One region of the Synechococcus sp. LA31 genome, then DNA from elsewhere that is predicted to be linked to it. Evidence: predicted binding sites of a transcription regulator. Region 1 holds the regulator's gene; the other holds the start of a gene.
The links. The regulator HrcA, encoded in region 1, represses chaperone genes, less so after heat shock. The targets are predictions, from matches to a motif close to TTAGCACTCNNNNNNNNNGAGTGCTAA.
Positions count from the first base shown of each region.

Region 1 (3,406 bases):
CAACGCATCATTGCCGAAACCGGCGCCGGTCAGCACGGCGTGGCGACTGCCACGGTGTGCGCTCGCTTCGGCCTCGAGTGCGTGGTCTACATGGGCGCTGAAGACATGCGCCGCCAGGCTCTCAACGTGTTCCGTATGCGGCTACTGGGCGCCAAGGTGCAGCCCGTCACCGCCGGCACCGCCACCCTCAAGGACGCCACCAGCGAGGCCATTCGCGACTGGGTGACCAACGTGGAAACGACGCACTACATCTTGGGTTCAGTCGCGGGTCCGCATCCCTTCCCGATGCTCGTGCGCGATTTCCACGCCGTGATCGGTGAAGAAACCAAGCGTCAGTGCCATGAAGCCTTTGGCCGCAACCCCGACGTGCTGGTGGCTTGCGTGGGTGGTGGCTCCAATGCCATGGGCCTGTTCCACCCCTTTGTGCAAGACACCGCCGTGCGCTTGGTGGGTGTTGAGGCTGCCGGCGATGGTGTGGCCACTGGTCGCCATGCCGCCACCATCACTGAAGGCCGTGTGGGCGTGCTTCATGGCGCCATGAGCCTGCTACTCCAGGACGGTGAAGGCCAGGTGCAGGAGGCTCACTCCATTAGTGCTGGTCTCGACTATCCCGGTGTGGGTCCTGAGCACAGCTACCTGAAAACGATCGGCCGGGCTGAATACGGCGCTGTGACCGACGCTGAAGCCCTCGATGCCCTGCAGTTGCTCTGCCAGCTCGAGGGCATCATTCCAGCCCTAGAGACGGCTCATGCCTTCGCTTGGCTCGACAAGCTCTGCCCCACCCTTGCCCCGGGTACCGAGGTGGTGCTCAACCTGTCCGGGCGTGGCGACAAGGATGTGAACACCGTGGCTGATCGGCTTGGTAGCGCTCTCGGCGGCTGACCCTCAGCTCAATAACCGCTCCAGCGTGGTGGCAACTGCCTGCACAGCGGAGCGGGCGGTGGAATAGGCCATGCGCATGGGGCCGATCAGCGCGACTTGGCCGGCTCCTCCCCCGGCTGTGCCGTAGCTGGCCTGCACCACAGCACATTGGTGCAAGGCCTGGTCGGGATGCTCCGCTCCGATCCACACGCCTCCTAGTGCCCGCACCTGCTCCGGCTGCAGCACGCGCTGGGGTTCGCATTCCACGAGCTCCAGCAGCGGCCTGAGACTCTCACTCCGCTCAAATTCCGGCTGCCGCAGCAGCCCCCCCAGCCCGAGGGTCACGGCACTACTGGGCTGGCTGGCTCCAGCTTGCTGATGGCTGATCAGTCCTTGGCGCAGTTGGTAGCCGCAGCTTTGCAGCTGCGGTGGCAGGCTCTGCCAGTTGATGGTGCCCTCTGCCAGCTGAGCGCTCACCCAGCGTTCGAGTGCCGGCAGTTCGTCTGCGCTGCCGAGGGGCAGGCGCAGGTTGAGGCTGGTGGCAGAAGCTCCGCCTTCCACCAGAAACACCAGCAGACGATCACCGCTCGGCACCAGGCGCAGCGCCTGCAATGCAGGGCTTGGCCGCTCGGGCCGCGTGATCAGGCTGAGCAAACCGGTGAGGTCGGCGAGGCGCCGGGCTAGATGCAGCAGCAGGTCGTCGAGGGCAGCCCATTGCAGGCTCAAGCTCATCAGTTCCCGCTGCAGTTGGCCGGCTGCTGCACCGGGCGCTGGCAGCAGGCAATTCACGTAGTGCCGATAGCCCAGGGGGCTTGGCACCCGCCCGGCGGAGATGTGGGGTTGGGTGAGGAGCCCCCGCAGTTCGAGGGCGCCCATGGCCGAGCGGATCGTGGCTGGGCTCGCCTTCAGCCCGAAGCGCTGCACCAGGGTTTTGCTGCCCACCGGTTCCGTGGTGTCCACGTAGTGGCGCACGGTGGCCTGCAGCACCTGCTCTTGCCTGTGGGGCAGCGGCTGCACGGGTTGGGCGCCGGCGGCGGAATGGCTGGATCGTAGGTGTGCTGTGGGCTCAGTAGCGCGGCACGCTTGGATCCACCTCCACGCTCCAGGCATCGATGCCTCCCTGCAGGTTCCACACCTGTGGGAACCCCTGGGCCTCCATCAGCCAGCAGCCGAACTGCCAGCTGCGCACACCGGCATGGCAGAGCACCACCACGTCGCGCTGGGGATCCAGCCGTTCCTGCAAGCTGCCGATCCACTGCTCGGACGTGCTGAGCGGTAGATGAATGACCGGTTCGCTCAGGCGGGCCAGCTCGAGCTCCATCGGCTCGCGTACATCCACCAGCTGCAACGGTTCACCGGCCTCCAGCCGTTGCTGAAGCGCACGGGCGCTGAGTGGGGTGGGGCTGCTCATCCCCAGAAACTAGATCGAGCTGGGGTGCCAAAGCTTGCCGCCATGCATAAAGATGAGGCCAGTCCTGCAGGCAACCGATGAAGGCCCGCCCCTTCCTGGCGGCAGTGTTGGCGGCCGCCGTGGCGCTGCTGAGTCTGGGGGGTGCCGGCTGGTGGTTGCTGTGGCAGCGCAGTCCGCTTGGGTTGCAAAGCCAGAGGTTGGAGTTGCCCCTGGCGGCCCGGTTTGTGCCCCGCACAGCGCCGCTCAGCCTGCATTGGTTGCTCGCTCCCGATCAGCCCGCTGCTTATGCGCGCGCTGTGGCGGCGCCACGGCAGCGGCGCGCAGCAGCAGCAGCAGCGGATCGCCTCCGTGATGGAGCTTTCGCTGCTGCTGGCCTGGATTACGCCAGTGAGCTGGCCCCCTGGCTCGGCCGCGAAAGCAGCTTTGCCCTACTCACACCGCCGGCGGCCCAGGAGCAACCCGGTTGGGTGTTGGCCCTGCGCAGCCGCGACAGCGAGGGTGCTCGCCGTTTTCTGCAGCGTTTCTGGCAGAGCCGCAGCCTGGCTGGCACGGATCTGCAGATCAGCAGCTATCGCGGCATGGGCCTGATCAGTGGCCGCGGCGCCCTGCTTGGCCAGGACCCCCAGCCGCTGGCCACAGCCCTCATCAATGACGATCTGGTGCTGATCGCCTCCGGTCGGGGTGTGCTCGAGCAGGCCCTCGATGTGTCGCAGATTGATGAGCTCAACCAGGCTGCCAGTGCCCCGCTGCAGCAATCCGTGGATCGGCTGGGCCGCGGTGTGGCGATCCTCACGGCCCGGCCGCAGGCCATGCAGCAGTGGCTGGGGCTCCCGGCGCCTGATGATGCAGACCCCGGAGTGTCGGTGGAGTTGGTTGCAGGCCTCAGCCCTTCGGGCCGAGGCTTCCAGCTGGATGCCATCACCCAGTTGCGTGATGGTTTGCCCGCCCTGCCGGCACCGCCGCAGGCGCTGCAGCAACAGCTGCAGCTGCCCGTGGCCAGCCTGGCTCTGATCAGTGAACCAGCAAGGCTGCTCAATCCTGCTGAACCCGATCCTTGGGGGCAGTTGGTGGGTCCGCTGCTGCGGGACGCTCTGGCCCAAATGCCTGGCGCCCTGCCTGCCCTTGTGGCTGGTG
Region 1 covers NZ_CP075523.1:2,441,254-2,444,659, forward strand. The annotation lists gene trpB (tryptophan synthase subunit beta) at 1-882, shown strand, start outside; gene KJJ24_RS13230 (heat-inducible transcriptional repressor HrcA) at 886-1,971, opposite strand; gene KJJ24_RS13235 (rhodanese-like domain-containing protein) at 1,928-2,272, opposite strand; gene KJJ24_RS13240 (DUF3352 domain-containing protein) at 2,350-3,406, shown strand, end outside.

Region 2 (3,406 bases), 230 kb from region 1:
GCCTTCACAGCCACCTCGTTGCCTTCGGCCACGATCGTGGTGGTGTCCTTATTGATGGTGATGCGGCGGGCAGTGCCCAGCATCTCCAGCTTGGCGTTCTCCAGCTTGAGGCCGGCGTCCTCAGTGATCAGCTGACCGTTGGTGAGAACGGCGATGTCTTCAAGCATGGCCTTACGGCGATCGCCGAAGCCAGGAGCCTTGACAGCGGCCACGTTGAGCACACCGCGCAGACGGTTCACCACCAGAGTGGCGAGTGCTTCCTTCTCGATGTCCTCAGCGATGATCAGCAGAGGCTTGCCTGTGCGGGCAATCTGCTCGAGCACGGGCACCAGATCCTGCACCAAGCCGATCTTCTTATCGGTGAGCAGGATGTAAGGCTCTTCGAGCACCGCTTCCATCCGCTCGGTGTCGGTGGCGAAGTAGGGGGAGATGTAGCCCTTGTCGAAGCGCATGCCCTCGGTGACCTCCAGCTCGGTGGTCATCGACTTTCCTTCCTCGAGGGAAATCACACCCTCTTTGCCAACCTTATCCATGGCGTCGGCGATCATCTTGCCGACTTCTTCGTCGTTGCCGGCAGAGATGGTGCCCACCTGGGCGATGGCGTTGGAGTCGCTGATCGGCTTGGCGTGCTCCTTGATCTTTTCAACCAAGAACTCGGCGGCCTTGTCGATGCCCTTCTTGAGGGTGATCGCATTGGCGCCGGCGGCCACGTTGCGCAGCCCGGCCTTCACCATGGCGTGGGCCAGCACGGTGGCGGTGGTGGTGCCGTCGCCGGCAGCGTCGTTGGTCTTTGAGGCGGCCTGACGAATCAGAGCAACACCGGTGTTCTCGATGTGGTCCTCAAGCTCAATCTCTTTAGCGATGGTGACGCCATCGTTAATGATTTGAGGAGCACCAAACTTCTTCTCCAGCACCACATTGCGACCCTTGGGTCCAAGGGTGACGGCAACGGATTCGGCCAGGATGTCAATGCCTTTCTCGAGGGCGCGGCGGGCCTGCTCGTTGTAAATAATGCGCTTAGCCATGGAAGGCGGATCTCGCGATTGAAACGGTTAAAAACTTGGAGTGGGTCGGAATGAGCTGATCGCTCAGTTGACGACAGCCAGGATGTCCTTTTCGGACAGCAGCACATACTCATCGGAGCCGAGCTTGATGTCGGTACCCGCGTACTTGCTGTAAAGCACCTTGTCGCCGATGCTCACTTCAGGGGTCTGACGAGAGCCATCGTCGTTGCACTTACCCGGCCCCACCTGCACCACTTCACCCACCTGGGGCTTTTCCTTGGCGGTGTCAGGCAGAAGGATGCCGCCGGCGGTTTTTTCCTCAGACTCCGACACCTTGATAAAGATGCGGTCGCCCAGGGGCTTGACGGTGGAAACGCTGAGAGAAACAGCAGCCATGGATGGAATGCGATGAAGAAAGCGAAACCATTGGCATGGCGCCAGAGACGCTGCCAGGGTCGCGGCGTCGAAACGCCGGGCAAAGCGAGTTAGCACTCACCTGCCTTGAGTGCCAAGCTATTGGGGAGAGCTACTGGGGTTCAAGCGCTGGCCTGGGCGGTTGACCGAACAGTGGTGGCGACTCGACCGAACAGCCCCTAGGCGGATGGCACGCGGTGGTAAGGTTGCGCCGCTTCGGAGCGGGTTTGAGCCCGCTGCGCGTCCCCAGCGACTTCTCCCCATAAATGGCTGCTGCTACTGCCACCGGCACCAAAGGCATCATCCGGCAGGTGATCGGCCCGGTGATCGACGTTGAATTCCCGGCCGGCAAGCTGCCAAAGATCTACAACGCCCTCCGCGTGACGGGCAAAAACTCAGCCGGTCAAGACGTGGCTCTGACCGCTGAAGTGCAACAGCTCCTGGGTGACCACCGCGTGCGCGCCGTGGCCATGAGCACCACCGATGGTCTGGTGCGCGGCATGGAAGCCGTCGACACCGGCGCTGCCATCTCTGTGCCCGTTGGTGAAGCCACTCTCGGCCGCATCTTCAATGTGCTCGGAGAGCCCGTTGATGAGCAAGGCCCGGTGACCACCACCGCCACTGCTCCGATCCATCGCGAAGCTCCCAAGCTCACCGATCTCGAAACCAAGCCCCAGGTGTTCGAGACCGGTATCAAGGTGATCGACCTCCTGGCTCCCTACCGCCAAGGCGGCAAGGTTGGCCTGTTCGGTGGCGCCGGTGTCGGCAAAACCGTGTTGATCCAGGAGCTGATCAACAACATCGCCAAAGAGCACGGCGGTGTGTCTGTGTTCGCCGGCGTGGGTGAGCGCACCCGTGAGGGCAACGATCTCTACGAGGAATTCAAGGAATCGGGCGTGATCAACCCCGACGACCTATCCAAGTCGAAGGTGGCCCTCTGCTACGGCCAGATGAACGAGCCCCCGGGCGCCCGCATGCGCGTGGGTCTGTCGGCTCTCACCATGGCTGAGCACTTCCGCGACGTGAACAAGCAGGACGTGCTGCTGTTCGTGGACAACATCTTCCGCTTTGTGCAGGCCGGTTCTGAGGTGTCAGCACTGCTGGGCCGCATGCCGTCGGCTGTGGGCTACCAGCCCACCCTTGGCACTGATGTGGGCGCTCTGCAGGAGCGCATCACCTCCACGCTGGAAGGTTCGATCACCTCGATTCAGGCCGTCTACGTGCCTGCGGACGACCTGACCGACCCGGCTCCCGCAACCACCTTCGCCCACCTGGATGCCACCACCGTGCTCAGCCGCGGCCTGGCCTCCAAGGGCATCTACCCCGCTGTGGATCCCCTGGATTCCACCAGCACCATGCTCCAGCCTGCCGTTGTGGGCGACGAGCACTACCGCACCGCCCGTGCCGTGCAGTCCACCCTGCAGCGCTACAAAGAGCTCCAGGACATCATTGCGATTCTGGGTCTGGACGAACTGTCTGAAGACGACCGCCGCACTGTGGACCGCGCTCGCAAAATTGAGAAGTTCCTCTCTCAGCCCTTCTTCGTGGCTGAGATCTTCACCGGCATGCCCGGCAAGTACGTGAAGCTGGCGGACACCATCAGTGGCTTCAACATGATCCTGGCAGGCGAGCTGGATCATCTTCCCGAAGCGGCCTTCTACCTGGTAGGCAACATCGATGAAGTGAAAGCCAAGGCCGCCAAGATCCAAGCTGAAGCCAAAGGCTGATCCGGAGGCTTAACTGATGTCTCTCACCCTTCGCGTTCTGGCACCTGACCAGAGCGTCTTCGACGGCAACGCCGACGAAGTGATCCTTCCCAGCACCACCGGCCAGCTCGGCATCCTTCCCGGTCACGTTTCCCTCCTCACCGCCCTCGATTTCGGTGTGCTGCGGGTTCGTGAAGGCAATGGATGGCAGGCGATTGCCCTCCAGGGCGGCTTTGCCGAAGTGGATGCCGACGAAGTCACCGTGCTGGTGAATGCGGCCGA
Region 2 covers NZ_CP075523.1:2,672,854-2,676,259, reverse strand. The annotation lists gene groL (chaperonin GroEL) at 1-1,025, opposite strand, end outside; gene groES (co-chaperone GroES) at 1,089-1,400, opposite strand; gene atpD (F0F1 ATP synthase subunit beta) at 1,685-3,145, shown strand; gene atpC (ATP synthase F1 subunit epsilon) at 3,162-3,406, shown strand, end outside.
Region 2: a site for HrcA is predicted at 1,490-1,516, ahead of groES (co-chaperone GroES). Genes of this name have one in related genera too.